Regions from separate parts of the Streptomyces sp. NBC_01454 genome, predicted to be linked through region 2. Evidence: riboswitches for the same ligand, from Rfam matches in the RefSeq annotation. Region 2 holds a riboswitch; each other region holds the start of a gene.
What was found. Region 2 has a riboswitch for cobalamin ahead of OIU81_RS28360 (cobalamin biosynthesis protein). Riboswitches for the same ligand answer to the same signal wherever they lie in the genome.

Region 1 (7,254 bases), 590 kb from region 2:
ACCCACGGCTGCGGCGGTCTTGTTGATCTGGAAGCCGCTGGGGCCGCTGCCCGGCTCCTGGCCGTGCGGCGCGAGGAGCGCGGTCCTGCGCAGCGGCCCGCCGATGCTCTGACCGGCCGTCACCAGCAGCAGCGCCAGCGACCCCGCCCCGACCGTGCCGAGCGCACCGCGCCGCGACATCGTCGGCGGTGCGGGGTTCGGGGTCACCAGCCCGGTGTCGTCGGGTGGTTCGCTCTGCGTGCGGGCGGCCGGGGTACGCAGTTCGGTGCGCCAGCTGCGGCTGCCCAGCGCCTTGGCCATGGTGGTGAGGCGAAAGACGATGTGCACGACGAAGGCACCGATGAACACCCAGGCACCGTAGAAGTGCAGGGTGTAGAAGGAGCCGGGAAAGATGTAGTGCAACTGGATGTTGAGTACGCCGGTGACGAATTCGAAGAGCGCGCCGCCGACCAGAAGCAGCAGCGAGATCCGCTCCAGGGCCTGACCCGCCGAGCGCACCGGCGGCCAGGAGAACAGCTTCGGGATGACCGACCAGAGCTTCGCGAGCAGGACGGGGATCAGCACCACGCCCAGCGTGACGTGGACTCCCTGGGTGAGGCGGTAGAGCCAGTAGGGGCTGGTCGGCCAGGAGAAGAGGTAGAAGCCCAGCCAGCCCTTCTGCGGCGTCTGGTCGTTGCCCGGGGCCAGATCGGGGTTGTAGGAGGCGTAGGACAACAGCCCGGTCACGAACAGCACGGTGACGCCGACGAGCAGGATCAGCCCGAACACCGAGGTCAGCCACGGTCCCCGCAGCGGACTGCGCCAGAACCCGGGGCGCGCCGGACCGGGCGGCGGTCCGCTCGGCAACAACGGGCGGCGCCGGCCGCCGCCCTTCGACGCGGGCGGTGCCTCGTCGCGCCGCGGGGCATCACCGGCGGGGCGGTGCGCCGGACGGGCCGTGGAAGGTGGTGGGGCCTCGCCCTTGTCCGGCCGGCCGGACGCCGGGCGAGGCGGCTCCCCGCCGTGGTTGCTGGACTCCATACCGGTCCCTTCGCCGTGTCCACGGCCGCTCGGCGTACCGCTCGACGTATCTCTCGACGTGCTCAGGGATCACGGTATGCGGCAAAGCGCGCACAGCGCGTCAGGCATGACGAATCGGAAGGAGAGCTACATAGAGCCACATAGGGCCACACAGAGAGCCATATAAGGGCGGTTTCAGCGGCCCCGGGCGAGCCGGCAGGCTCAGTGGAGGCGGGATCGTAGCCGATGACCGTCGGGCGCCACCCTCTTTTGCGCACCATCGCTGAATCGATTCATTTGCCTCATGCAATGATTAGCGTGGCTCATGCCCCAGCAGTCCGTTGCGCCACAGCGCCCGCAGGCGAATTGTCGCGCACTCCAGGAGGCATGATGAAGTCTCACGCTCGAAATCCCCGGCAGTCGCCCGTCAGTGGCCGTGGCCGGGTGCTCGCCCTGACGGTCGCTCTCGTGGCGGTCATCGCCGGTGTGTCCGTGTGGTTCTCCCAGCGCAACAGCTCCGCCGACGAGTCGGTGTCCGCCAACCTCCCGGCGGCGAAGTCCGGTCCGGCCGCCGCTGACGGCGGCGGCGACACGGGCCCGCTCACGGCGCTGGACAAGACCTTCCTCACCAAGGTCCGGCAGGCCGGGCTGTGGGAGATGCCGGCCGGCCGGCTCGCCCAGACCCATGCGTCGAGCGAGGCCATCAAGCGCGCCGGCATGCATCTGCTCGAGGGACACAGCAAGCTCGACGAACTCGACCGCGAGGACTCCGCGGCGTTGAACGTGCCGATCCCCGACCAGGCCAGTTCCGAACAGCAGGGCTGGGTCGCCCAGCTGAAGAAGGCTCAGGGCCGCGCCTTCGACCAGCTCTTCGTGGACCTGCTGCGGGCCTCCCACGGCAAGATCTTCGTCACCATCGGCGAGGTCCGCGCCACCACCAAGAACACCCTGATCCGGCGACTGGCCACGCAGGCCAACAACACGGTCCAGGACCACATGGACGTCCTGGAGGACACCGGGCTCGTCAAGGACTCCACGCTCGATGACGTCGCCTCGACCGTTCCCAAGTAGCCCGGATATTCCTGCCGGGTCGGGCTCACGCCCCACGCTGCGCCGACGCTCCGGGCCACCCCAGGGGATGCAACTCCGGATCGTCCGCGGGCGGCTCCCCGCCCGCCTCGTTGAGCGCGGTCAACGCCTTGATGAGGGCGGTCCGCTGACTCGGGGCGAGCCGCTCCACGATCGCGCTGATCTCGGCACGTCGGCGGCTGGTGACGTCCTCCACGGTGCGGCGCCCCTCGTCAGTGAGCCGCAGCAGGGTCTCGCGACGGCTGTCGGGGTTGGTCTGCCGGTCCGCCAGGCCCGCCGCGATGAGCCGGTCCACCATGCGCATCGCGGTCGACGGGGCGACCTGGAGGAGTTCGGCGAGGACGACCAGCTTGGTGGTTCCGCGCGTGGAAAGGACCATCAGCATCCGGAACTGCGGCAGCGTCACCCGTTCCTCGACCGCCGTGAGCGAGCGCGCGGACACCGCCACCAGCAGTCTCGACGCCGTGAGCACCGCACGGGTCACCGCGTCCACATCATCCACGTCCCCCGCGGGGGCTGCACGCTCGGTCATGCCCCCTTTCTACCGTCGGACCGCGCCTCCCCCGGCACCGCCCACCGGATTTAGACTGTGCAAAGGTTGCACCACCGAAGATTCGCCTCCGCGGTCTCGCTCCCTCACCGGCCGAGGGCTGAAGCTTCCCGAATCCGGAAGGCGACGATGACACCGTTCTCGACGCAAGGACGCCCGCAACTGCCCACCGGATGGCGACGCGTGCTGGTTCGCCTGCCCATCCGTCTCTACCGCGCGGGTCTCGGCCCGCTCTTCGGCAAACGACTGCTCCTGTTGCACCACACCGGTCGCCGCACGGGACTCCGCCGCAGTGTGGTCCTGGAGGTGATCGCGTACGAGCGGGACGGCGACCGGCTCAGCTGGACGGTCGCCTCCGGCTTCGGCCCGGCCGCGGCCTGGTACCAGAACCTGCGCCACACCCCGCGCGGCACGATCCGGTTCGGCACGCACCACTACACCACCACCGCACACTTCCTGCCCCCGGAGGACGGCGCCGCCCTCATGGCCCGCTACGCCCCCCGGCACCCACGGCTCGCCCGCCGCCTGTGTGCCTTCATGGGCTTCGACGTGGACGGCAGCGAAGCGGCCTTCCGCACGGCCGGGCGGTCGATCCCGTTCGTACGTCTGGAGTCAACTCCCGGGTGACGCACGGCCTCCCCCGCTGCCGCGGAGGGTCGAGCCGGGGCAGCTCGGCCGCACGACGGGCCGTCCCCTCTCACCGTCCGCCATCCGGGCGGGGGTGTGCGCCCGCGGGTTGTCCCTCTAGGGTGACGGGTGCAGCTGGTTCGCCCCGTCCGCCAGGCGGGAGCGTCGTAAGAGGGAACCCGGTGGGAATCCGGGACTGCCCCGCAGCGGTGAGTGGGAACGAACGCCGTCATACGCACTGGACCCGGCCGGGTTCGGGAAGCGACGGCCAGTAGGTGTCTCGTACGCACGAGACGGGCCCACGAGTCCGAAGACCTGCCCGTTGCCCGCACGCGACCGCTCGTGTGCGGCCATCCCGGTGACCTCGTGGGCGGGTCGGCGTAGCTCTGGAGCGGCACCCGCGGCGACACCGCGGCGTGGTCCGCCCGGTCAGTCGTTCCTTCGCGCTCTCGTTCCGTCTCCGGGACACCAACGAGACATCTCGCGAAGGAGAGTTCCGTGACAGCGACGTCCGCAGCCGCGGCAGCACGGGCCACCGTGTACGGCTACCCCCGCCAGGGACAGCACCGGGAACTGAAGAAGGCGATCGAGGGCTACTGGAAGGGCGAGGTCACCGCCGACGCCCTGAAGGAGACCGCCCGCACCCTCCGCCGTTCCCACTGGCAGCAGCTGGCCGACGCCGGCCTCCACGAAGTGCCGTCCGGTGACTTCTCGTACTACGACCACGTCCTGGACACCAGTGTCATGGTCGGCGCGGTCCCCGAGCGGCACCGCGCGGCGGTCGGCGCCGACGCCCTGGACGGCTACTTCGCGATGGCCCGGGGCACCCAGGACGTCGCCCCGCTGGAGATGACCAAGTGGTTCGACACCAACTACCACTACCTGGTGCCCGAACTGGGCCCGGACACCGTCTTCACCGCTGACTCCCGCAAGCAGGTCGCGGAGCTGACGGAGGCCCTCGCGCTCGGGCACACCGCCCGCCCGGTCCTCGTCGGGCCGGTCACCTACCTCCTGCTGGCCAAGCCCGCTCCGGGGGTGGCCGCGGACTTCGAGCCGCTGACCCTGCTCGACCGGCTCCTGCCGGTGTACGCCGAGGTCCTCGCCGACCTGCGGGCCGCGGGCGCCGAGTGGGTGCAGCTCGACGAACCGGCCCTGGTCCAGGACCGCACGCCGGCCGAGCTGAACGCCGCCGCCCGCGCCTGCCGTGAGCTCGGCAATGCCACGGACCGGCCGAAGCTCCTGGTCGCCTCGTACTTCGGCCGGCTCGGCGACGCGCTGGGCATCCTGGCCAAGGCGCCGGTCGAGGGCCTGGCCGTCGACTTCACCGAGTCGGGCGCGGCCAACCTCCAGGACCTCGCCGCGGCCGGCGGGCTGCCGGGCAAGCGCCTGGTCGCGGGCGTCGTCAACGGCCGCAACGTCTGGATCAACGACTACGGGAAGTCACTGTCCACGCTGGGCACGCTCCTCGGGCTCGCCGACCGCGTCGATGTCTCGGCCTCCTGCTCGCTGGTGCACGTACCGCTGGACGCCACCGCCGAACGCGACATCGACCCGCAGATCGCCCGCTGGCTGGCCTTCGCCCGGCAGAAGACGCGGGAGATCACCGTCCTGGCGCGCGGCCTGACGCGGGGCACGGAAGCCATCGCCGGCGAACTCGCCGCGAACCGTGCCGGCCTGGCCTCCCGGGCCGGGTCCGCGCTGACCCACGACCCCGCGGTGCGGGCCCGCACCGCGGCCGTCACCGACGCCGACGGGCGCCGCTCCCAGCCGTACGCCGAACGGACCGCGGCCCAGCGTGCGCACCTCGGCCTGCCGCTGCTGCCCACGACGACGATCGGTTCGTTCCCGCAGACCACCGAGCTGCGCACGGCACGGGCCGATCTGCGGGCCGGGCGGATCGACACGGCCGGCTACGAGGACCGGATCAAGGACGAGATCCGCGAGGTCCTCTCCTTCCAGGAGAAGGCCGGGATCGACGTGCTGGTGCACGGCGAGCCCGAACGCAACGACATGGTGCAGTACTTCGCCGAGCAGCTCACCGGCTACCTCGCCACCCAGCACGGCTGGGTGCAGTCCTACGGCACCCGCTACGTCCGCCCGCCGGTGCTCGCCGGGGACATCTCCCGCCCCGAGCCGATGGCGGTCCGCTGGACGACGTACGCCCAGTCGCACACCGACCGGCCCGTCAAGGGCATGCTCACCGGCCCGGTCACCATGCTCGCCTGGTCCTTCGTCCGTGACGACCAGCCACTCGGCGACACGGCCCGCCAGGTGGCGCTCGCCCTGCGCGACGAGGTGCACGACCTGGAGGCGGCCGGGACCTCCGTCATCCAGGTCGACGAGCCCGCACTGCGCGAGACACTGCCGCTGCGCGCCGCCGAGCACACCGCCTACCTGGACTGGGCGACCGAGGCGTTCCGCCTCACCACCGGCGGCGTACGGCCGGACACCCAGATCCATACCCACATGTGCTACGCGGAGTTCGGCGACATCGTCCAGGCCATCGACGCCCTCGACGCCGACGTCATCAGCCTGGAGGCCGCCCGCTCCCACATGCAGGTCGCCCGCGAACTGGCCGCACACGGCTACCCCCGCGAAGCCGGCCCCGGCGTCTACGACATCCACTCCCCCCGCGTCCCCGGCGCCGAAGAGGCAGCGGCCCTGCTCCGCAAGGGACTTGCGGCCATCCCCGCCGAACGCCTGTGGGTCAACCCCGACTGCGGCCTGAAGACCCGCGCCTGGCCCGAGACCCGGGCCTCCCTGGAAAACCTCGTCACCGCCGCCCGCCGCCTCCGCAACGAACTGGCCAACGGGGCTTTCTGATCCTCTAGTTGACCCCGCCGTAATTCCGGGCCGGACACTACGGTGTCCGGCCCGGACCGTCCGTCCATGCCAGGAGGGGCGGCCTGCTCCGACCGGGGGGAGCGGCTGCTACCCGGCCGGGGTCCTCACGCCCCGTCCGCGATCCGGTGCCGGAGATGGTCGTAGGCCCAGGCGGCGAGGGTGGTCGGGGTGGTGGTGCGGACGGTGCGGGGTTGTTCGGGCACGAAGTTTTCGCGCAGGCCGGTCGACATGCCGAGGACGGCCTCGACCAGTCCCTCGGTCATCCCGGCCCGGTGGAGCTGGGTGCGCATGGCCTCGTCGGAGATCTGCTCGACGCCGATCCGCCGGCCGGTGGCGGCGGTGAGGATGTCGGCGACCTGTCGCCAGGTGAGGTCTGCGGGGCCGTGTACGGCTTGCACGCAGCGTCCGGACCACGCGGGAGAGAGCAGACGGGTGACGGCGACCTCGGCGATGTCGCGGGGCGCCACCCAGGCCATGGGCTGGTCGAGCGGGAGGATCACCTGGAGCGTGCCGGCTCGCAGGGCGTCGAGTTGGAGTGCGAGGTTGCTGAAGAAGTAGCCGCAGCGGAGGTGGGTGACGTCGACGCCGAGGCCGTCCAAGGCGGTTTCGGTGTGGGCCAGGCCGTCGATCTCGCCGGCGCCGTGGCGCTTCTCGGCGCCGACGCTGCTCTGGAAGACGACGCGGCCGATCCGGTTGTCGGTGACGGCGCGGACCACGCTGCGGGTGGCGCGGGTGTAGTCGGCGAGGGGATCCTCGCCGCCGGTGGCCGGGTCCACCCAGAACAGTGCGTCAACGTCTTCGGTGGCGGCCACCACCGTGTCGGCGTCGTATTGGTCGACGCGCACCGCATCCACCTCGTCCCGTACCTCCGGAGCCAGCCGGGCGGGCTCGCGCAGCAGGACGCGCGGCCGGATCCCGGCGCGGACCAGCGTGCTGACGACGTGGCGGCCGACGTTGCCGGTCGGGGTGGTAACGGCGATCTGCATGGTGTGCGCTCCTTGAGTTCCTTCGGTTCCTCGGTGACTCCGCATGCAGGCTGGGGGTGCCCTGTCATGACATGGGGGCGTCGCTGTCGGATGCGGCGCTGTCGGATGCGGCGGCGTGGGACGCGAGGCGACCGGCGAACGCGACGACGAGGTGGCGCA
Region 2 (7,254 bases):
GTCGGTGGTGCCGCGCCAGTCGACGCGGACGAGGGGGTGGTCGAGGGCCGGGACGCCCTCGGGGTAGTAGGCGACGTAGCGGTCGTGCAGGGGCAGCGCGGAGCCCAGGGCGGGGCAACTGCCGATGGCCCGGCCGAGGTTGTAGTCGGCGAGGGACTTCTCCGTCACCAGGGGCGCGGACCTGGTCCGGTCGACGGCGCCGGAGGCATCGGCGTCGGGGCGCAGCGAGCACAGGAGTTCGGTGCTGCCGGCGTACTGGCTGCCCGGGGCGGAGAGCCGGTCCTCGGCGGCGCGGGCGAGGGAGGGGGTGTCCAGCAGGGCGGCGTCCGGGCCGCCGGGGGCGAGGTAGAGGCCGAGGGTGTGCAGCAGACCGGTGCCGGACAGCACGGGGCTGGGCCGCAGGAGCTTGAGGTCCTGGTGGGCGTGGTCGGTCGCGGTGAGCAGCTCCTGCCAGGAGGCGCCGCCTGGTTCGACGTCGACCAGCCGCCGGCTCGCCGGGACGCCGACGACCAGGGGGGTGTAGGCGACCGGGCCGCCGTAGTGCAGGGTCGCCGGGGATCCCGTGGCCGGCATGCCGCGCCGGGCCTCGTAGTAGTCGGCGGTGGATTCCGGTATCCAGATGTCGGGCTGCGGGCCGGGGCGATTGAGGGGGTCGAGGCCCTTGTCGGCGGGCCGTTCCCGGCCGGTGCCGCGGGCCTCGCCCTGCCAGCGGTCGGCGGCCGCGAAGCCCTGGTCGACCTGGTCCTTGGCCGCGGAGTAGACGGTGATCTGGGCGCGCCGGCAGCCGTCGGGGAGGTCGCCCTCGCCGCTGAGCGGCCGGGTGTTGGCGTCGGACATCTCGTAGTCGAAGGCGGCCTGGCGCAGGGCGGGTTCGGCCTCGGGGGCGGTCAGCAGCCGCAGTTCGAGGGCGGGCGGGCAGGGCGCGTCGCCGTTCGGGAGGTTCAGTACGACGAGGCCGGCGGTGGCCGGGACGAGGATGATCGCCGGCACCAGCAGGACCCTGAGCCAGTGCCGGAGGGAGAATTTCAGCCGGCGGCGCAGGCGGATCCGCAGCGGGGTCGGGGGGCGGATCTCGGGGGTGGCGAAGGACAGGATGACGTCGTCGACGGTGTTCTGCTTGGCCGAGCGCGGCTCCCAGACGTCGCCCATCGGGGTCCGTTCGGCGGCGAGTTGTCCGCGCAGTTCCCGGACGAGGTCCTCGAAGGTGACGCACCGCCTGCCGGGCAGTCCGCTCTCCAGGGTCCGGCGCACGGCACGGGTGAACACACTGCCGCCGGTGGGCTCCTCGCCGCTGAAGATACGGCGGTTGGGCTGCGCGGCCATCAGCAGCGACATGGGCTTGCGGCAGTTGTGGAAGGCCTCCCCGGCGTTGCCGGCGTAGCAGCACTCCAGGATGATCACGATCCGGTCGGCCCGGGCGTTGTCGAGGTAGGACAGCACCATGTCCTGCCAGGAGACGGTCTTGTGGCGCGGTTCCGAGGCGCCGACCATCAGTTGGAGGTTGCCGCCGTCCCGGCCCACCCGGCCGTGGCCGGAGAAGTACACCAGCAGCAGTCCGCGCGCCTCCTGGGTGACGGTGTCCAGCGCCTGCTCCACCTCCCACGGCTCCTGGGGGCGGCACAGGACGACCTCGCCCCTGGTGAACAGGTCGGTGCCGGGGGCGAGCAGGACGCGTTCGAGTTCCTGGGCGTTGTCCTTCACCGCGGGCAGGGGGCGCAGATGGCGGTAGTCGTCGACACAGATCAGCAGCGCCCGGTTGACCTTGCCCCGCGCGTCGTATTCGGACATCCGGCTCAGTCCCCGGCGATGCTGCCGCTCCCGTCGTCCGGGCTGCCGGGATCGGGGGCTCCGGGGGCCGGGGCACCCGGACCCTCGTCCCCCAGGGCACGCAGGCCGCCGTCGACGCCGACCGCGACGGCGGGCCGTTCGCCGGTGTCACGCTCCTCGCGGCGGCGGCGCAGCCACTCCTTGAGGGCGATGCTCAGGCTCTTGGTGATCTCGGCGGCGACCGCCCCGACGATGACCAGGACCAGATCGTCGACGCCCACGGCCATGTCGCCGGGGGCGGCCGGGTCGCCGTTCGCGCCGTCGCGGGCGTCCGCCGGCCGGGGCCGAATCGCCCAGTCGTACTGCCGCCGGGCCAGCCACGGCTCGCGCGCCAGCCAGGTCTTGAGGTCCTCGATGTCCTGATCGGGATTGTTGGTGCCCGTGACCCTGATGCGGATCTCGTGACGGTCAGCGCGCTGCGGCATCCCCCGGCCCCCTTCCGGCGGCCCCGTCGCCGCCGCGCTCCCGATAGTGACGTGGAATCAGGTGCGCGGGCAACCGTCCGTGATCCTTCCGCCACGCTGTGGCGTGGGCCACAGCCCCTGCCACGGGGCAGCGTCGCAGGTCAAGGGTGAGTTGACGGGCATTCGCGGAGCGTGGTGGACTGCCCGAGCCATTCGGCGACAGCTGAGGAAGTCCGGTGCGAATCCGGCGCGGTCCCGCCACTGTCACCGGGGAGGGTTCCTCCAGCGAAGGCCACGGCCCCTCGCGCGCACGCCGAACGGCGGACGCGTCGGGGCGGGAAGGCCGGAGGACTCGCCGATCCGGGGAGCCAGGAGACTCATGTCGCCGTCACGTCGAGCCAGGGCGCGGACCCTGAGTGAGGACATATCACCATGCCTGGCCGCCCGTCGAGAGCTCCATCGCCCGCTGCCGCAGGGCTTCTTCGCGGACACGCCCTGGCGACGGTGTGACCCGATGCGCGGCGAACACGCGGGATATGCGTGCGGCGCGGCTCTCGGCTTTCTCGCCGACCTGATCGCGGCGGATCCCCGGCGCGGGCATCCGGTGGCCGCTTTCGGCCGGGCCGCGGCCGCCATCGAACGCCGGCTGTGGCGCGACCACCGCGGCCACGGGGCGGCCCATGCCGTGCTGTGCGCGGGCGGTGCCGCCGCCGGCGCCGCGCTGGTGCAGCGCGCGCTACGCACCGCCGCCCCGGCCCCGTTGCGGGACGGCGCCCGGATCGCGCTGACCGCGGCGACGGTCTGGGCCGTGCTGGGCGGCACCTCGCTCGGCCGGGAGGCCCGGGCCGTCGGCGGTGCGCTGGCGGCGGGCGACCTGGACGTGGCACGGGAGCGGCTGCCGCATCTGTGCGGGCGCGATCCGCAGGCCCTGGACGGGCCGCAGATGGCCCGTGCGGTGGTGGAGTCGGTCGCCGAGAACACCTCGGATGCAGTGGTCGGTGCCCTGGTCTGGGGTGCGGTGGGCGGAGTGCCCGGCCTGGTGGCGTTCCGGGCGGTGAACACCCTGGACGCGATGGTGGGGCACAAGTCGCCCCGATACCGCCGGTTCGGCTGGGCGTCGGCCCGGCTCGACGATCTCGCCGGCTGGCCCGGCTCGCGGCTGACCGCCGCCCTCACCGTCCTCACGGGCCCCGGCCGGCGCGGTGCGCTGCGGGCCTGGCGCACGGACGGCGGCGCGCACCCGAGCCCCAACGCGGGCCCGGTGGAGGCGTCGTTCGCGGGCGCGCTGGGCGTACGGCTGGGCGGCACGCTGGCGTACGGCGGGCGGGTGGAACACCGTCCGGTGCTCAACGGCGGGGCGCGGCCGGTGGCGGTGTCCGACATCGAACGGGCCGTACGGCTCTCGCGCCGGGTCGGTGTGCTGGCGCTGGCGGCGACGCTCGCGGCGCGGCCGGCGGCCGGCGCGGTGGTGCGGGCGGCGGTGCGGCGGCGTGCGGCGGGGCAGGGATGAGACCTCCGGTTTTTCCGCCGGAGGGGCGGCGCGGGAGCCGGCACAGAAGGAGGATCCGGTGACGTACGGGCAGCAGAAGGCGTCCGGCGGGGCGGTCGGCGGTGGCCTGTTGGTGGCCGGTACGACGTCCGACGCCGGCAAGAGCGTGGTGACGGCGGGGATCTGCCGCTGGCTGGCCCGCCAGGGCGTGCGGGTGGCGCCGTTCAAGGCGCAGAACATGTCGCTGAATTCGTTCGTCACGCGCGAGGGCGCGGAGATCGGGCGGGCCCAGGCGATGCAGGCCGCCGCGGCGCGGGTGGAGCCGACCGCGCTGATGAACCCGGTGCTGCTCAAGCCGGGCAGCGACCGCAGCAGCCAGGTGGTGCTGCTGGGCAAGCCGGTGGGTGAACTGAGCGCGCGGGGATATTTCGGGGGGACCGAGGGGTCGTCCCCCGGGAACACGCCGTACGCGGGCCGCCGGGAGCAGTTGCTCGGCACGGTCACCGACTGCCTGGCGGAGCTGCGGCGTACCCATGACGCGGTGATCTGCGAGGGCGCCGGCAGCCCCGCGGAGATCAATCTGCGGCGCACCGACATCGTCAACATGGGCCTGGCCCGGGCCGCCCGGATCCCGGTGGTGGTGGTCGGCGACATCGACCGCGGCGGGGTCTTCGCCTCCTTCTTCGGCACCACGGCGCTGCTGTCCAAGGAGGACCAGGCGCTGGTCGCCGGGTATCTCGTCAACAAGTTCCGGGGCGATGTGACGCTGCTGGAGCCGGGCCTTGCGATGCTGCGCGGCCTCACCGGACGGCAGACGCTGGGGGTGCTGCCCTTCGCGCACGGCCTCGGCATCGACGAGGAGGACGGCCTGCGGGTGTCGCTGCGCGGCGCGGTGCGCGAGAGCGTGGTGGCCCCGCCGCACGGCGCTGAGGTGCTGCGGGTGGCGGTCTGCGCCGTCCCCCTGATGTCGAACTTCACGGACGTGGACGCGCTGGCCGCGGAGCCGGGCGTGGTGGTGCGGTTCGTGGACCGCGCCGAGGAACTGGCCGACGCGGACCTGGTGGTGCTGCCGGGGACCCGGGGCACGGTCCGGGCCCTGGAGTGGCTGCGCGCGCGGGGACTGGCGGACGCGGTCGCGAGGCGGGCCGCCGAGGACCGGCCGGTGCTGGGCATCTGCGGCGGCTTCCAGATGCTGGGCGAACTCATCGAGGACGAGGTCGAGTCGAAGGCGGGCACCGTCAAGGGCCTCGGGCTGCTGCCGGTGCGGGTGCGGTTCGCGGCGGAGAAGACCCTGGCGCGGCCGTCCGGCAGGGCGCTGGGCGAGCCGGTGGAGGGGTACGAGATCCACCACGGGGTCGCCGAAGTGAACGGCGGGGACGAGGCGTTCGTCTCCGATGACCGGGGGCGCGCCCTGGACGGCTGCCGGGACGGCTCCGTATGGGGCACGCACTGGCACGGCTGCCTGGAGAGCGACGGCTTCCGCCGGGCCCTGCTGCGGCGGGTCGCCGCGGACGCCGGCCGGGCGTTCGTGCCCGCCCCGGACACCTGTTTCGCCGCCCTGCGCGAGGAGCAGCTGGACCGGCTGGGCGATCTGATCGAGGAGCACGCGGACACGGCCGCGCTGCTGCGGCTGATCGAGAAGGGGGTACCGGACGGGCTGCCGTTCGTGCCTCCCGGGGCGCCATGAGGGGTACCCGAGCGAAGAATCCGGAGCCCGACGGCGACGTGGAGGACGACACAGCATGACAACCCCGCACGACACGACCCCGCAGTACCCCTTCACCGCGGTGGTGGGCATGGACGACCTGCGGCTGGCGCTGCTGCTGAACGCGGTGAGCCCCGCGGTCGGCGGTGTGCTGGTCCGCGGCGAGAAGGGCACCGCCAAGAGCACCGCGGTGCGCGCGCTGTCGGCGCTGATGCCGGCCGTGGACGTGGTCGGCGGCTGCCGTTTCGCCTGCGCCCCGGGCGCGCCCGACCCCGGCTGCCCCGACGGTCCGCACGGCACGGGCGCCGCCGAGGAGCGCCCCACGCGGATGGTCGAACTGCCCGTCGGCGCCTCCGAGGACCGGCTGGTCGGCGCGCTGGACATCGAGCGGGCCCTGTCGGAGGGCGTGAAGGCCTTCGAGCCGGGTCTGCTGGCGGACGCGCACCGCGGCATCCTCTACGTCGACGAGGTCAATCTGCTCCACGACCACCTGGTGGACCTGCTGCTGGACGCGGCCGCCATGGGTGCCTCGTACGTGGAGCGCGAGGGCGTCTCGGTCCGGCATGCGGCGCGCTTCCTGCTCGTCGGGACGATGAACCCTGAAGAGGGGGAGCTGCGGCCGCAGTTGCTGGACCGGTTCGGCCTCACGGTCGAGGTCGCCGCCTCCCGCGAGCCCGCTCTGCGGGTGGAGGTCGTGCGGCGCCGGCTGGCCTACGACGCCGATCCGGCCGGTTTCACGGCGCGCTGGGCGGACGAGGAGGACGCGCTGCGCCGGCGGATCGCCGTGGCGCGCGAGCTGCTGCCGGACGTGACGCTGGGGGACGCGGCGCTGCGGCAGATCGCCGCGACCTGTGCCGCGTTCGAGGTGGACGGGATGCGCGCGGACATCGTGATGGCGCGCACCGCCACCGCGCTGGCCGCGTGGGAGGGGCGGACCGAGGTCCTGGAGGAGGACGTCCGGCAGGCCGCGCTGCTGGCGCTGCCGCACCGCCGGCGCCGTAATCCGTTCGACGCGCCGGGCCTGGACGAGGACAAACTGGACCGCACGCTGGAGGAGTTCGGGGCGGACCAGGAGACGGACGGCGACGACGATCCGGAGCCGGACGGTCCGGACGACGGCCCCGGGGGCGGCGGTCCGGAGGGCGGCGGGCGCCCGCCGCAGGACGGCGGCCCGGACGGCTCGGCGGCGGGCCCCGAACTCCCCCACCAGCAGGAGCAGGAGGCCCCCCAGGAGCAGCCCGCGGCCCCCGGGGAGGACCGGGAAGCAGGGCAGGCGCAGGAACCGGCCGGGCAGCACGCGCCGGGCGCGGGCGGCGAGAGGGCCGCGGTCGGCGCCACCGAGCCGTTCCGCACCCGGCGGCTGGACGTGCCGGGGCTGGGCGAGGGCGCGGACGGCCGCCGGTCGCGAGCGCGGACCGCGCACGGCCGGACCACCGGCGCCCGGCGCCCGCACGGCGCCCTCGGCAAGCTGCACCTGGCGGCGACCGTGCAGGCCGCGGCGCCGCACCAGCGGGTGCGCGGCCGCAGCGGGCCGGGGCTGGTGGTGCGCCGGGACGATCTGCGCGAGGCGGTGCGCGAGGGGCGGGAGGGCAATCTGGTCCTGTTCGTCGTCGACGCCTCCGGGTCGATGGCGGCCCGCAAGCGGATGAGCGCCGTCAAGGGCGCGGTGCTCTCGCTGCTGCTGGACGCCTATCAGCGGCGCGACAAGATCGGCATGATCACCTTCCGGGGCACCGGCGCCGAGCTGGCGCTGCCCCCGACGTCCTCGGTCGAGGCGGGTGCGGCGCGGCTGGAGCAGCTGCCGACGGGCGGCCGTACGCCGCTGTCGG
Region 3 (7,254 bases), 530 kb from region 2:
CACGCTCGGCCCCCTTCTCACTGGACTTTCGCCGGAGCGTAACCGCTGGCGGTAATCTAGAACAAGTTTCAGAACTGATTGGCTACTGATCAGTTCACCAAGCCTCGAATCTACCGGCCGAGAACGATGCGAAAAGAGCCGCACCAGGTGATTCGCGCCACCACCCGCGCCCCTGCCATGCTGTGCCGATCACACCACCGGCACTCGCCGCATCGCGGACGGAATGCCACGGAATGGGAAATATGACTACGGAATCCAAGGCAGCCAGGCCGACGCTTCCCGCGAGTCCTCCCCTGACCGAGCGTCAGGAGGCCAGACGCCGCCGCATCCTGCACACCAGCGCCCGGCTGGCGTCCCGTGGCGGCTTCGACGCCGTGCAGATGCGCGAGGTCGCGGAGTCCTCGGGCGTCGCCCTCGGCACCCTCTACCGCTACTTCCCCTCCAAGGTGCATCTGCTGGTCGCCACCATGCAGGACCAGCTCCAGCACATGCACGAGACGCTGCGCAAGCGCCCGCCGTCGGAGCAGGACCCCGGAGCCCGGGTGGCCCAGACCCTGATGCGGGCCTTTCGCGCGCTGCAGCGCGAGCCGCACCTCGCGGACGCGATGGTGCGCGCGCTGACCTTCGCCGACCGCTCGGTGAGCCCCGAGGTGGACACCGTCTCCCGGCTGACCACGGCGATCATCCTCGACGCGATGGCCCCGCCGGTCACCTCGCGCCACCCCTCGCAGGAGCCGGCCCACCCCGCCGCCGCGCCCACCCCCGAACAGCTCTCCGCGGTCCGGGTCATCGAACACACCTGGCACTCCGCGCTGATCACCTGGCTGTCGGGGCGGGCCTCGATCGCCCAGGTGAAGATCGACATCGAAACGGTGTGCCGCCTGATCGACCTCACGGCGCCGGACCGCGAGCGTTAACCTCCGCCCCGTCATGGGTAGTTGGCCCGCAAGGGGCCCTGCGGACCCCTACGGGACCCACCCCGCGCCCCCTTACGGGCCCCGCCACCCAACCCCCCACCCCGCCCCGCCGCCCTCACTCCTCCGGCGGGAACACCGCCTCGCCGCTGCCGGCCGCGGTCAGGGTGATCGCCTCGACGGGGCAGCCCTCGGCCGCCGCCAGGATGTCCGCCGCGGCGTCCGTCTCCGGCACCACCGGGTGCGACTGCCGGGCCGTGTCCAGCCGGAAGCCGTCCGGCGCGGCGGCGACGCACATCCCCGAGCCGATGCACACGCCCCGGTCCACCTCCACCTGCCAGCGGTCCCCCATCAGGCACCCGCCGGCAGATGGATCATCTTGTGCTCCAGATATTCGCCGAAGCCCTCGGGCCCGAACTCCCGCCCGATGCCGGAGTTCTTGTAGCCGCCGAAGGGGCCGAGCATGTCGATGCTGAAGGTGTTCACCGAGTACGTGCCGGTGCGCACCTGCCGTGCGAGATCGATGCCGTGGTCGACGTCGGCCGTCCACACCGAGCCGGAGAGCCCGTAGTCGGAGTCGTTGGCGATCCGTATCGCCTCCGCCTCGTCGCCGTACGGCAGCAGGCAGATGACCGGGCCGAAGATCTCCTCGCGGGCGATCCGCATGGAGTTGGTGACCTCGCCGAAGAGGGTCGGCTCGACATACCAGCCCGTGGGCCGGTCCGCGGGCCGGCCGCCGCCGGTGAGGACCTTGGCGCCTTCCTGCTGCCCCAGTGCGATGTAGTCCAGCGAGCGCTGCTGCTGGCGGCGGGCGACCAGCGGGCCCACCTCGGTGGCCGGATCCAGTGGGTCGCCGACGGTCAGCCCGCTCGCCGCGGCGGTGAACCGCTCGGCGATCTCGTCGTAGTGGCTGCGCGGGGCGAGGATCCGGGTCTGGGCCACACACGCCTGGCCGTTGATCATCCAGGCGAACGGCACGATGCCGGCCACCGCCGCGTCCAGATCGGCGTCCGGCAGGATCACCGCGGCGGACTTGCCGCCCAGCTCCAGCGTGACCCGGCTGAGGTGGCGGGAGGCGACCTCCATGACCCGCCGGCCCGCCGCCACCGAGCCGGTGAACGACACCTTGTCCACGCCCGGGTGTCCGACCAGGTATTCGCTCACCTCCCGGTCGGCCGGGAGGATCGACAGCACGCCCGGCGGCAGCCCGGCCTCCGTCGCGATCTCGGCGAGGAGGTAGGCGTCCAGCGGGGTCTCCGGGGACACCTTCAGCACCACCGAGCAGCCGGCCAGCAGCGCGGGGGCGAGCTTGGCGGCGGCGGTGAACTGCGGGACGTTCCACGGCACCACGGCCGCGACCACCCCGGCCGGCTCCCGCCGCACCAGCAGCGGCCCCAGCAGCCCGGCCCGCCGCTCCTCGAACGGGAAGTCCCGGGCGACCGTGAGCGCGGCGTCCCACACCAGCATCGCGGCCAGCGACTGCACCATGATCCCGGAGGTGAACGGGGTGCCGTTCTCGGAGCTGATGACCTTGGCGATCTCCTCGCTGCGGGCCGCGAAGGCGTCCTTGATGCGGGTGACCACCGCGATCCGGTCCGCCAGCGGGGCGTTCGCCCACTCCCCGGAGTCGAAGGACCGGCGGGCCGCGGCCACCGCCCGGTCGACATCGGCCCGCGAGGCGTGCGGCACCCGGCCGATGACCTGTTCGGTGTGGGGTGAGACGACCTCGATGGTGTCCCGGCCGGCCGGATCGGCCCACTCGCCGCCCAGGTAGAGCTTTCCGTGTTCGACGAGGTCGCTCATCGCTGCCGCCTCCCGACGGTTCCTGACGCTTCATCAGAATCACTCATCAGGAACTGATACCAGTTCTACCGGGAGGAGTCCACGGCGGGCGGGCCGAATCCCCCCGGCGGCCGCCCGGGGACCCGATTCCGGCCGCATTGAAACCCGTTCTAGTTATAGTGAGACGGGTGCCGGACGCCCGGCGGACCGAGAGGGGACCTGGATGACGACGCAGGTGACCGACCACCGGGGCGGGGTGTGGAGCATCGCCGTCCCCATCCCGGACAATCCGCTCGGCCACACCCTCGTCCACCTCCTGGAGACCGACCGGGGGCCGGTGCTCATCGACACCGGATGGGACGACCCGGACTCCTGGGAGGCGCTCGTCGCCGGCGTCACCGCCTGCGGCTTCGCCCTCACCGACCTCCACGGCGTGCTGATCACGCACCACCACCCCGACCACCACGGCCTCTCCGCCAAGGTGCGGGAGGCCTCCGGCGCCTGGATCGCGATGCACGCCGCGGACACCGCCGTGGTCCGCCGCACCCGCGAGGCCACACCGGACGGCTGGCTCGACCACCTCCTCACCCAGCTCACGGCGGCCGGCGCGCCGGAGGAGCATCTGGCGCCGCTGCGCACCGCCCGGGCCACCGGGGGCGGCCGGCGGATGCCCGGCCTGCGGGCCGCGCTGCCGGACCGCGAGATCGGCCCCGGCGAGCTGCTCGATCTGCCGGGGCGCCGGCTGCGCGCCCTCTGGACACCGGGGCACACCCCGGGCCATGTGTGTCTGCACCTGGAGGAGGAGCACCCCGCGCGGCGCGGCCGCGGCTTCGGCCGGCTCTTCTCCGGCGACCACCTCCTGCCGGGCATCACCCCGCACATCGGCCTGTACGGGGACCCGCATGCCGAAGACGGCCCGCCCGGCCTCCCCGGCTCGCACGGGGCGACCGGCCCGGGGGAGGCCGCCGACCCCCTGGGCGACTACCTCGACTCCCTCGAACGCGTCGGCCGGCTCGCCCCCGCCGAGGTGCTGCCCGCCCACCAACACGCCTTCACCGACGCCGGCGGACGCGTCCGCGCGCTCCTCGCCCACCACGAGGAGCGGCTCGCCCATCTCAGGACGCTGCTGAGCGCACCGCGCACGGCCTGGCAGCTCGCCACCGCCATGGAGTGGAACCGCCCCTGGGAGCAGATCCCTTACAGCTCCCGCACCATCGCCGTCTCGGAGGCCGAGGCGCATCTGCGCCGGCTGGTGAAGCTGGGCCGGGCGGAGTGCGTGCCGGGCCCCGGTCCCGTGCGGTACCAGGCGGTGGACGGAGCGCCGTAGCCGGTCGTCGCCTCGGTCGTCACCCCGGCCGTCACTTCGGTCGTCACTTCGGTCGTCACCTCGGCCGCCGACCGGCCCGGGGCGCGGAGCCGGTTCGTACGTGCGAGCGAAGGCCGGGCGGGCGCCGGTTAAGGTGTGCGGGACAACTTCATCCGTACCCGATCGGGGGAAGCCGGTGGAAATCCGGCGCTGACCCGCAACCGTGAGGACGGCCCACCCACGCCAGGCCCTGGCCGGCGCGGACGGGCCGTACGAGCCGGAACACCCGAAGGGCACGGCCAAGGCTCGCGCCACCGCGGCCGCCCGCCCGTGCGGACGGCCGGTGCGCGGCACCGTCGAGGTATACGGAGCTGAGCCCGGTGCCACCGCGCGCGATCCCGGATCGGTGCGCGGGTGGGCGGCCGAGCGCGGCTGTGTGACCCGCCGCGACCCGACCCGAGAGGCACCGACCCGATGGCTCCCACGGCTTCCCCGGCCCACCAGGCCCCTTCGCCGCATTCCGGCGCCCAGCTGGCGCGCCGCGCCACCACGGCGCTGGCCGCCGCGCTGGTGCTGGGCGCGGCCGCCGCCCCCGCGTACGCCGCTGCCGCGGGCTCGCCGTCCGTCCTGTCCAAGGCACCCGGGAAGCTGCCCGACGGTCTGTACGGCACCAAGGACCCGCAGTACGACGGGGTGTGGCGGCAGTCGCTCGCGCTGCTGGCGCAGCACACCGTGGGGGTGCGTCCGGCGGCGCCGGCGGTGCGGTGGCTGGTCGGGCAGCAGTGCGCGGACGGCGCGTTCACCGCGTTCCGTGCCGAGCCGGGCAAGGCCTGTGACGCCAAGACGATGCGGGACACCAACCAGACGGCCGCCGCGGTGCAGGCGCTGGCCGCGCTGGGCGGGCAGGGCGACGCCGTGCACAAGGCGGTGGGCTGGCTGACGTCGGTGCAGAACGACGACGGCAGCTGGAGCTCGATGCCCGGCTCGCCCGGCGACGCCAACTCCACCTCGGTGGTCATCGGGGCGCTCGCGGCGGCGGGGCAGAAGCCGGGGTCGGTGACGTCGAAGAAGGGCAAGAGCCCCTACGACGGGCTGCTCACCTTCCGGCTGGGCTGTGCGGGCAAGGAGGAGGCGCACGGCGCGTTCACCTTCCAGCTCAAGGGCGCGGCCCCGAACGCCGACGCCACCGCGGCCGCCGCGACCGGAGCGCTCGGCCGGGGCTTCGTCGTCGAGCCCGCCGGGCACCGTGCGCCCCTCACGCCGCCGGCCTGCAAGGACGGCGCGGACGCGAAGCCGGGCAAGGTCTCCGCGGCGCGGGCCGCGGACGGCGGCGCCGCGTATCTCGTCGCCCAGCTCGACAAGAACGGGCAGCATCTGGTCTCCGCGATGCCGGGCGCCAAGCCGCAGCCGGACGTCGGCAATACCGCGGACGCCGTGGTGGCGCTGGCGGCCGGCGGGCACGGCGGCGAAGCCCGGCGGCCGCTGGCCTGGCTGCAGAAGAACGCGGCGGACTGGGCGCGGCAGAGCGGCCCGGCCGCGTACGCCCAGCTGGTGCTGGCCGCGCACGCCACCGGCAGCGACCCGCGCTCCTTCGGCGGCAGCGACCTGGTGACCGCGCTCAACGCCACCGGCCCGGCGCCGGCGTCCCTTCCGGGGAAGCACTCCGGGGACGCCGACACCTCCGCCAAGGACGACGGTGGCGGCACCGTGTGGTGGATCACCGGCGTCGGTCTCGCCTTCGGCGCGGGCATCGGCTTCCTGCTCAGCAGCCGCAGGAAGAAGAGCCGGCCGTGAGGCGGCGGGCCGGTCTCGCCGGGGCCGCGCTGCTGGCCGGTACGGTCACCGGCCTGGCCGCCGGGCCCGCCCAGGCACAGGAGTACCGCTACTGGTCCTTCTGGGAGGGCAGGGCCAGTTCCTGGACGTACGCCTCCGAGGGGCCGGGCACGCTGCGGCCGGCCGACGGTGCGGTCGTCGGGTTCCGCTTCACCGTCAGCGCCGATTCCGCCGCGGCCGGCAAGCCCCGTGCGGCCGCCGGTTTCGGCGCGATCTGCGGTGACACCCCCGCCAAGGAGGGCCGCAAGCGGATCGGCGTCGTCGTGGACTTCGGCACCGCGGCGGACGCGCCCGGCGGTGAGCGGCCGCCGGCGTCCCGGACGGAGTGTGCGCAGGTGTCCGGGGACGCCTCGGCGGGCGAGGCGCTGGCGGCGGTCGCCCGGCCGCTGCGCTATGACGCGGACGCCCTGCTGTGTGCCGTCGCCGGCTATCCGAAGGCGGGGTGCGCGGAGCGGGTGAGCGGCTCGAAGGAGGCGCCGTCCGCATCGCCGTCCCCGGGGGCGGCCGCGGACGGCGGGGACGACGAGGGGCCGTCCGCCGGGCTGTTCGGCGGGATCGCGGTCCTGGTCGTCCTGGGTGCGGCGGCCGGGTGGCAGCTCCGCCGCCGGCGCGGATGAGCGCCCCGCACACGACCCGTACCACCGCGCTGCACGCCGGCGCCTGGTGGCTGTGGGCGCTCGGCCTGGCCACCGCGGCCTCCCGCACCACCGATCCCCTGCTGCTGGGGCTGCTGGTGGGCGTGGCCGGATATGTCGTCGCGGCCCGCCGTACGCAGGCGCCGTGGGCCCGTTCCTACGGTGCGTTCGTCAAGCTCGGCCTGGTCGTGATCGCCCTCCGGCTGGTCTTCGCCTTCTTCCTGGGGTCCCCGATCCCGGGTACGCACACCCTGGTCACGCTCCCCGAAGTGCCGCTGCCCGACTGGGCGAAGGGCGTCCGGATCGGCGGCCGGGTCACTGCGGAGGCCATGGTCTTCGCGCTGTACGACGGGCTGAAACTGGCCACCCTGCTGATCTGTGTGGGCGCCGCCAACGCGCTCGCCAACCCGGCGCGGCTGCTGAAGTCGCTGCCCGGTGCGCTCTATGAGGCGGGCGTCGCGGTCGTCGTCGCGATGACCTTCGCGCCGAACCTGGTCGCCGATGTCCAGCGGCTGCGGGCCGCCCGCCGGCTGCGCGGCCGCCCCGACCGCGGGTTCCGGGCGCTGCTCCAGGTCGGGGTGCCGGTGCTGGAGGGCGCGTTGGAGCGTTCGGTGGCGCTGGCCGCGGCCATGGACGCGCGCGGGTACGGCCGCAGTGCCGAGGTGCCGCGGGCCGTACGGCACACCACCTCGGCCCTGACCCTCGGCGGGCTGCTCGGCATCTGCGCCGGCACGTACGGGCTGCTGGGCGCGTCGGGGGGCGGCTACGGTCTGCCGCTGCTGCT
Region 4 (7,254 bases), 570 kb from region 2:
TCGACCCCGCCGGCTACGCGGCGCTCCTGGCCCGCCTGCGCTCCCCCGAACCGGACACCGCCGTCTACGCCCCGGCCTTCGACCGCCGTATCGAGGAGCCGGTCGCCGGCAGCATCCCCGTCGCCCCCCACCTCCCGCTGATCGTCACGGAGGGCAACTACCTGCTGCTCGACACCGCCCCGTGGTCACGGGTGCGCGCACTGCTCGACGAGGTCTGGTACGTGGAGCTGGACGGCGCGGAGCGGATCCGGCGGCTGGTCGACCGTCATGAACGCTTCGGGCGCACCCGCGCCGACGCCGAGCGGTTCGTGCACGCCTCGGACGAGGCCAACGCCCGCGTCGTGGCCGCCTCCCGCGAACGCGCCGACCTCGTCCTCACCTTCACCCCCGACAAGGCCCCGCCCCCCGAAGGCACATAGCCCCCGTCCCCTCACCTCTGCCTCTCACCGCTCACTTCTGCCTCTCTCCGCTCACCTCTGCTCACTTCTACCTCTCTCTGCTCGCCTTCTGCCCGTCGGCGAGCAGCCCGGCCACCGACAGGGCGCCCCAGCCCACCGACACCGCCACCGCCCCCACCCGGCGGCCGCGCCCCGGCAGCGTCGCACCGAGCAGCACCGCGTCCCCGAAGTCCGCCGCGATGCGCACATATGCGGCGGTACGCAGCGCCGGCCCGTCCGGAGCCAGCGCCAGCGCCAGCCCGCTCACCGCGTCCCGCCAGGCCAGCGGGCGCAGCGAGGTCCGGATCGCCGGCGCGGTCCGCCCGTCGTCACCGGCCAGCCCCGAGGGCCGTGCCAGCAAGCCGGGCGTCACGGCCACCGCCACCCCGTACGCCGCCGTGGCCACTCCGACCGCACGCAGCAAAGAGACCTTCATCCGCCGTCCGTCCTTCCTTCCTCGCCCACGAGTCACATGAGACCCTCCGGCCCCACTCTTCCCTTCGGACTCACTTACCTCCTCACCTCCTTTCCGCGGCACCCCCCTTCCCAAACGACATCAACGATGTCACCCTGACACTATGAGTGTCATTGAGGGGGAGTCCATGAAGACCGCCGAGCACACCATCGGGCGCGCCACCGAGCCGGCCGTCGAGCCCGACGTCGAGCGCGACAGCGAGCGCGACAGCAAGGGCGCCACCGAGTCCGACGACGAGCGCGCCATCGAGCAGGACGGCAACGAGGCGCCCACGCCGGCCGAAGACCTGCTGTACGGCGTCATCCGACGCCTGTGGCCACTGCACCGCAGGGTCGTGCGCGCGGTGGAACGCGAACTGACCGGCACGGGCCTGACCGCCGGCGAACACGCACTGCTGGACGCGCTGCACAGCGAAGGCCCGCGGACCGTCCCGCAGTTGGCGCGCGCGATGGACCTCGACCGGCAGCCGGTGCAGCGCTGGGTGAACCACGCCGTCGAACTGGGCCTGGCGGTGACGGCCCCCAATCCGGCACACCGCCGCTCGTCCCTGATCCAGCTCACGACCGAAGGCGCGGCGGCGATACGCGGGATCCAGCGCTTCGAGTCGGCGGGCCTGCACCGGCGACTGGCCGATCTGCCCGCCGAGGACCTCCGCACCGCACTGCACGTCCTCGACCGACTCGGTGAGGAATTCCGGCACCTCGGGAACGGCTCGCACGTTCCACCGGAGGAAACCGACAGTCGCGGCAATCAAGACGGCAGTCGCATCCAGCCCAGCTCACCGCATCCGACGCACAAAGGACGGCCCAGAGAATGACCCGCAGAATCACCGCCTGGTCCGAGATCGACAACGGCATCGTGCCGGTCGAGGAGGGCGAGCTGTTCTACGAGACGGCGGGCGAGGGTCCCGCGGTGGTACTGCTCCACGGCGCGATGCTCGACCAGCACATGTGGGACGAGCAGTTCGCCTGGCTGGTGAACTCCGGTCTGCGCGCGATCCGTTACGACTTCCGCGGCCACGGCCTGTCCTCCACGGTGGCCGGGGACTACGCCCACCACGAGGACCTGTGCACACTCCTCGACACCCTCGGCGTCCCCCGCGCCGTCCTCGTGGGCCTCTCCCACGGCGCCCGGGTCGCGCTGGACACTGCCCTCGCCCGCCCGGAGCGGGTGGCGGCCCTCGCGCTCGCGTCCCCCGGGATCAGCGGCCGCGCCTTCACCGACCCCTTCCTCCTGGAGCACATCAAGGAGCAGGTGGCGGCGATCGGCGCGGCGGACGGCGTGGAGCGCTATATCGAGCACTTCCTGCGGATGTGGGTGGACGGGCCGCATCGCGAACCGTCCGCGGTGCACCCGGGATTCCGTGAGCGGATGCGCGCCTCGGCCGAGGCCAATGTGGAGGTGCATGCCGAGGAGCGGGGAGCCGGGATGCCCGTCGAGGTCGGTGCCGCCGGGCGGCTGAGGGAGGTCCGGGTGCCGACGGTCGTGTTCGACGGCGATCTCGACAGCAGCGACATCTCCGCCAACGCCCATGCGATAGCACTGTCCGTCCCCGGCGCCCGCAGAGTCCGGATACCGGGCGCGGCCCATATGGTCAATCTGGAGAACGGCGCGCTCTTCGACCAGGAGCTTCATGCCTTTCTCTGCTCCCTGGACTGGTGACGGGCGGGCCTCCTGCGGCGGGCCGCGCCCCCGCCCGTTCCCGGACCCGCCCCACGCACCGCACCCCTCCCGCACGGCGGTTAGAGTGGCCGGGCCGTGGTGTTCGGGAAGACCGGTGACGGACCTTGAGGTCCCAGACCGGAGCGGCCCTCGCCACTGTGATCGGGGAGTTTCCGTCCCTTCCGCAGACGCACGACGCCTCTGCGGCGCCACTGACCGCAGCCCGCGGCCGGGAAGGCGGGGCGGACGCGTGCACCCGTAAGCCAGGAGACCGGCCACGGCATCTCACGAACTGATCCACGAGGTGCTGGAGCGTGACCGCCGGATGGCCCTGTCCACCGATACCCCGACCACCCCTGCCCACGGCGCGTTCCGCTGGCGCCGGCAGGACACCCTGCGTACCGCGGGCCTGATGGCCGTCATAGCCGGGCTGCACGTCGTCGCCTTCGGCGTGCTCTTCCTGCTGGTGGTCCCCGAGCACTACACCGTCGGCAACCGGGCCTTCGGCGTCGGACTGGGCGTCACCGCGTACACCCTCGGCATGCGGCACGCCTTCGACGCCGACCACATCGCCGCCATCGACAACACCACCCGCAAGCTGATGGCCGACGGCAAGCGGCCGGTCTCGGTCGGCTTCTGGTTCGCTCTCGGCCACTCCAGCGTGGTCGTCGCCATGGCAGCGCTCGTGGCGGGGGGCGCCCAGCTCGCCGGCATCCTGCTCAACGACGAATCCGGCATGCACCAGATCCTGGGCATGGTCGGCACCACCGTCTCGGGGACGTTCCTCTACCTCATCGCCGCCCTCAACCTCATCGCGCTGTCCGGGATGTGGCGGGTCTTCCGCGGGATGCGCAACGGCCGCTACGACGAGGCCGAACTGGAGCGGCAACTCGATGCGCGCGGCTTCATGAACCGCTTCCTGGGGCGCTTCACCCGCTCCGTCACCCGTCCCGGCCAGATGTTCCCGCTCGGCTTCCTCTTCGGGCTCGGCTTCGACACCGCGACCGAAGTGACCTTGATGGTGATGGCGGGCAGCGGCGCCGCGGCCGGCCTGCCCTGGTACGCGATCCTGTGCCTGCCGCTGCTCTTCGCCGCCGGCATGAGCCTGTTCGACACCCTCGACGGCACCTTCATGAACTTCGCCTACCAGTGGGCGTTCTCCAACCCGGTGCGCAAGGTCTACTACAACATCGCCATCACGGGCCTGTCGATCGCCGTCGCCTTCTTCATCGGCACGATCGAGCTGGTGACGGTGCTGCACGACAAGCTCGCCCTCAGCGACCCGCTGACCGGCTGGGTCTCCGGCCTCGACCTGGACAACGTCGGCTTCCTCATCGTCGGCCTGTTCGTCGTGGTGTGGGCCGTGGCGCTGACCTACTGGCGACTGTCCGGCGTCGAGAAGCGCTGGACCGAGCGGGCCGAGCGGGCACGATCGACGCAGCCGGCACAGCCGGACGAGCAGGCGGTGCCGGAGGGGCGGGCGGTGCCGGACGCGCGGACAACACCGGAGAACCGGGCGGCCTCGGACGTCTGAGGCATCCGAGGGGCCGAGAGTCAGAGACCTCTGAGGCGCCCGGTCCAACCGGTCAGGACCTGTCCGCCCGGGCGGACAGGTCCCACCCGTCCCACCCACCCAGCCGATCAGACTCTGGCTCTCCCCTCTCCCCTCACCCCTCACCCCTCACGTGGCTGACCCCGCCGCCGCCCCCGTCGCCAGATCCGGGCCCCAGCGGTCCAGTGCCGCCGCCAGATCGAGCGGCAGCAGCCGGTCCGGCTGGTCCGGGCCCGGCCAGTCCTCCCGCGGGACCCGCCACATCACCTCGAACTCGTTGCCGTCCGGGTCCTTGGCGTACAGCGACTTGGCGACCAGGTGATCGCTGGCGCCCAGCAGGGCGCCCTGCTCGTCGAGCCGGTCACGCGCCGCGAGGAGTTCGCCGAGCGTGCCGACCTCCCAGGCGAGGTGGTAGAGCCCGACCCGTCCCGCTTCGGGCCCGGGAGCCCCGGTGCCCACGGCGAACAGCCCCAGGTCGTGATCGTTGAGCGAGCCGGGAGCGCTGAGAAACGCCGCCCGCCCCGGCACTTCGGTATCCACCGTGAGCCCGAGGGCCTCGGTGTAGAAGGCGATGGACCGCGCTACCTCGCGTACGTAGAGCACCGCGTGGTTGAGACGTCGTACCGACATGACCCTGCTCTCCGCTTCTTCCGCCGCGGCACCACCGTGGTGCCGCCCCACTCCCCGTTCCCGGCCCGGCTCCACCTGCCGCCGGGCCGGCGTCACTTCCGGACCATGAGCACCACGCCCGCCACGACCACCGCCAGCACCAGCGCGACCACACCGCGGACCGGCCGGTGGACCCGCAGACCGGGCAGGAAGCGGTCGGCGGCGAACCGGCCGGGCCCGGTCAGTGCCAGGGCCGCCGCACCGGTGGTCAGCAGCAGCTCGTACTCCACACCCTTGGGCGCGAAGAAGCCCCCGCCCCACTTCACGGCCAGGGCATTGACCATCGTGCCGACGACCGCCGCGGCGGCGAGCGGGGTGAGCAGTCCGGCCGCCAGCCCGAGCCCACCGAGCGTCTCGCTCAGACCGGCGACGACGGCCATCGTCCGGCCGGCCGGATAGCCGCTCATCGTGAAGAACTGCCCGGTCCCGTCGAGCCCCGGCCCACCGAACCAGCCGAACAGCTTCTGGGCGCCATGGGCCGCCATGGTCAGCCCGAGCGCGAGCCGCAGCACGAGCAGCCCGGCGTCGTAGCCGTACGCGGCGGACTGGTCGCGCCGCGAAACGGCGAGGCGGGTGGACTCAAGAGTGCTGAGGGGGGACGTCATGAGGAGCGCTCTTTCCCAGGTCGAGGACCGGCCCGCGAACCCACGGACCAGTTACTTGAAACTTCAAGTCACCCTCCCGACGATACACAGCACCCCCGCGGCGAACAACAGTCACTCGGCACCCCCGGGCGGCCACCCGCACACCCGCCCCGCACCGGCCCTGCTCACGACGAGGGGAGGGCGACGGCGGGCCCGGGGCCGGGGCCGGGTGACAGGGTCACTTCACGGCCCTCCGTGCACGGAGGCGGGCCAGTTGTCCGGGGCCGGCCCCGAGGGCGGTCAGTACCTGTGCGGTGTGCTCACCGTGCCGGGGCGCCGGGGTGCGCACGACCGTCGGCTGTCCGGACAGCTTGAGGGGCGAGGCGAAGGTGCGCAGGGTCCCGGCGCCGGGGTGCTCGATCTCGGCGACCATGCCGCGGGCGACGACCTGAGGATGTCGCAGGGCCTGATCGACGGTGTTGATCGGACCGACCGGGGCCCCTCTCCGGTGAGCAGCCCGGCCCACTCCTGGGCACCACGGGAAGCCGGCGCGCGTTCTATGAGCGGCAGCAGTTCCCCGCGGTGGCGGACCCGGTGGGGGTTGGTCGCGAACCGTGATTCGTCGACGAGCCGGGCGAGCCGGGCGAGCCGGGCAAGTCCGATCGCGGTGGCGAAACGGCGCCACAGGCCGTCGTTTCCGGCGGCCACCATGAGGTGACCGTCGGCGGTGCGATCCAGCACCTGCACGCCGGTCAGCGTTCCGTCGTGGAGGAGCCAGGGGTCGGGGTGCGGTGTGTGGTGTGTGGTGGATGCGGGTCTCACTCCTCCGTTTCGGTGGGATGCGCCAAGGAGCCGGTGGCCGAGCCCAGTTCGAGCAGGAGCTCCATGCAGATGGCGGTGGCGTCGAGGAAGTAGTCGACGCGCAGGTTCTCGTTGGGCGCGTGGTTGGCCTGGTCGGCGTTGGCCAGCGGCAGGCCGATGCTGGGCACCCCGAGGACCTCGGTGAAGACCCAGTCCGGAAGGGTGCCGCCGTAGGCGGGTACCAGCAGCGGGGGCCGCCCGGAGACCCGGGAGACGGCCGCCGCCACCCGCGGCGTATAGGGATTGTCGATCGTGGTCCGCGAGGCCGGTGTGCCGCCGGTCTTGGTGACTGTCACCTCGGGGGCACGCTCCCGCAGATGCGCAGCCACCCGCTCGAAGACGGCCTGCGGATCCTGGCCCGGCGTCAGCCGGATGTCGACGCCCGCCTCCGCGGTGTCGGGGATGATCGTGCGGGCCACATCACCCGTGCTGATCCCGTTGATCGTCAGCGTGGGGCGGTCCGCGAGGCGCTCGTAGAAGGACAGCCCGTCGAAGGCGGGGTCCATCGCGCTCAGCCCGATGTCCCCCAGGACCTGCTGCAGATCGAGCGGGAGCGCGGCGAACGCGGCGCGGTCGGCGTCGGGCAGGGGTTCACGGCCGTCGTCGAAGCCCTCGACGAGGACCCGGCCGTCGGAGTCCTTGAGGCAGGCCAGCGCCTGGACCAGCTGCCATGCAGGATTGGGCGCGACATTGCCGAAGTTGCCGGAGTGCAGGGGCCGGCTCGCACCCCGTGCCCGCAGCCGGAGCCGGAGCATGCCGCGCACCCCGTGCGAGACACACCATTCACCGGACTCGTGCACCGAGCGGTCGCTCCAGACGACCAGATCACAGCGGTCGAACAGCGCCCGGTGCGCCCGCAGGGTGGCCGCCAGCGTGGGGCTGCCGATCTCCTCCTCACCGTCGAGCAGCACCGTGACCGAGCAGGGCAGTTGGCCGGCGTACTCGTCGAACAGGCGCAGCGCCTGCAGATGCGCGTAGTGCTGGCCCTTGTTGTCGCCGGTGCCGCGCCCCCAG

Region 1: linked by a shared signal. The riboswitch ahead of metE (5-methyltetrahydropteroyltriglutamate--homocysteine S-methyltransferase) and the one ahead of OIU81_RS28360 (cobalamin biosynthesis protein) in region 2 are both predicted to bind cobalamin.
Region 3: linked by a shared signal. The riboswitch ahead of OIU81_RS26085 (prenyltransferase/squalene oxidase repeat-containing protein) and the one ahead of OIU81_RS28360 (cobalamin biosynthesis protein) in region 2 are both predicted to bind cobalamin.
Region 4: linked by a shared signal. The riboswitch ahead of OIU81_RS25915 (HoxN/HupN/NixA family nickel/cobalt transporter) and the one ahead of OIU81_RS28360 (cobalamin biosynthesis protein) in region 2 are both predicted to bind cobalamin.

What each region holds. Positions count from the first base shown of each region.
Region 1 is NZ_CP109460.1:7,004,822-7,012,075, reverse strand. It holds gene OIU81_RS31015 (molybdopterin-dependent oxidoreductase) at 1-1,020, opposite strand, end outside; gene OIU81_RS31010 (DUF4142 domain-containing protein) at 1,387-2,070, shown strand; gene OIU81_RS31005 (MarR family winged helix-turn-helix transcriptional regulator) at 2,096-2,620, opposite strand; gene OIU81_RS31000 (nitroreductase family deazaflavin-dependent oxidoreductase) at 2,768-3,265, shown strand; cobalamin riboswitch at 3,376-3,602, shown strand; gene metE (5-methyltetrahydropteroyltriglutamate--homocysteine S-methyltransferase) at 3,764-6,088, shown strand; gene OIU81_RS30990 (NAD(P)H-binding protein) at 6,214-7,095, opposite strand; gene OIU81_RS30985 (helix-turn-helix transcriptional regulator) at 7,160-7,254, opposite strand, start outside.
Region 2 is NZ_CP109460.1:6,413,041-6,420,294, reverse strand. It holds gene OIU81_RS28370 (caspase family protein) at 1-1,788, opposite strand, end outside; gene OIU81_RS28365 (hypothetical protein) at 1,794-2,252, opposite strand; cobalamin riboswitch at 2,458-2,609, shown strand; gene OIU81_RS28360 (cobalamin biosynthesis protein) at 2,746-3,741, shown strand; gene OIU81_RS28355 (cobyric acid synthase) at 3,800-5,407, shown strand; gene OIU81_RS28350 (putative cobaltochelatase) at 5,463-7,254, shown strand, end outside.
Region 3 is NZ_CP109460.1:5,886,859-5,894,112, reverse strand. It holds gene OIU81_RS26110 (glycosyltransferase family 4 protein) at 1-3, opposite strand, end outside; gene OIU81_RS26105 (TetR family transcriptional regulator) at 243-917, shown strand; gene OIU81_RS26100 (ferredoxin) at 1,033-1,266, opposite strand; gene OIU81_RS26095 (aldehyde dehydrogenase) at 1,266-2,717, opposite strand; gene OIU81_RS26090 (MBL fold metallo-hydrolase) at 2,920-4,023, shown strand; cobalamin riboswitch at 4,132-4,275, shown strand; gene OIU81_RS26085 (prenyltransferase/squalene oxidase repeat-containing protein) at 4,477-5,796, shown strand; gene OIU81_RS26080 (SCO2322 family protein) at 5,793-6,452, shown strand; gene OIU81_RS26075 (CbiQ family ECF transporter T component) at 6,449-7,254, shown strand, end outside.
Region 4 is NZ_CP109460.1:5,846,914-5,854,167, reverse strand. It holds gene OIU81_RS25935 (nucleoside/nucleotide kinase family protein) at 1-419, shown strand, start outside; gene OIU81_RS25930 (hypothetical protein) at 487-873, opposite strand; gene OIU81_RS25925 (MarR family winged helix-turn-helix transcriptional regulator) at 1,016-1,729, shown strand; gene OIU81_RS25920 (alpha/beta fold hydrolase) at 1,726-2,574, shown strand; cobalamin riboswitch at 2,655-2,868, shown strand; gene OIU81_RS25915 (HoxN/HupN/NixA family nickel/cobalt transporter) at 2,900-4,108, shown strand; gene OIU81_RS25910 (VOC family protein) at 4,256-4,756, opposite strand; gene OIU81_RS25905 (DoxX family protein) at 4,849-5,400, opposite strand; partial or broken gene OIU81_RS25900 (CoA transferase) at 5,618-6,090, opposite strand; gene OIU81_RS25895 (M20/M25/M40 family metallo-hydrolase) at 6,198-7,254, opposite strand, start outside.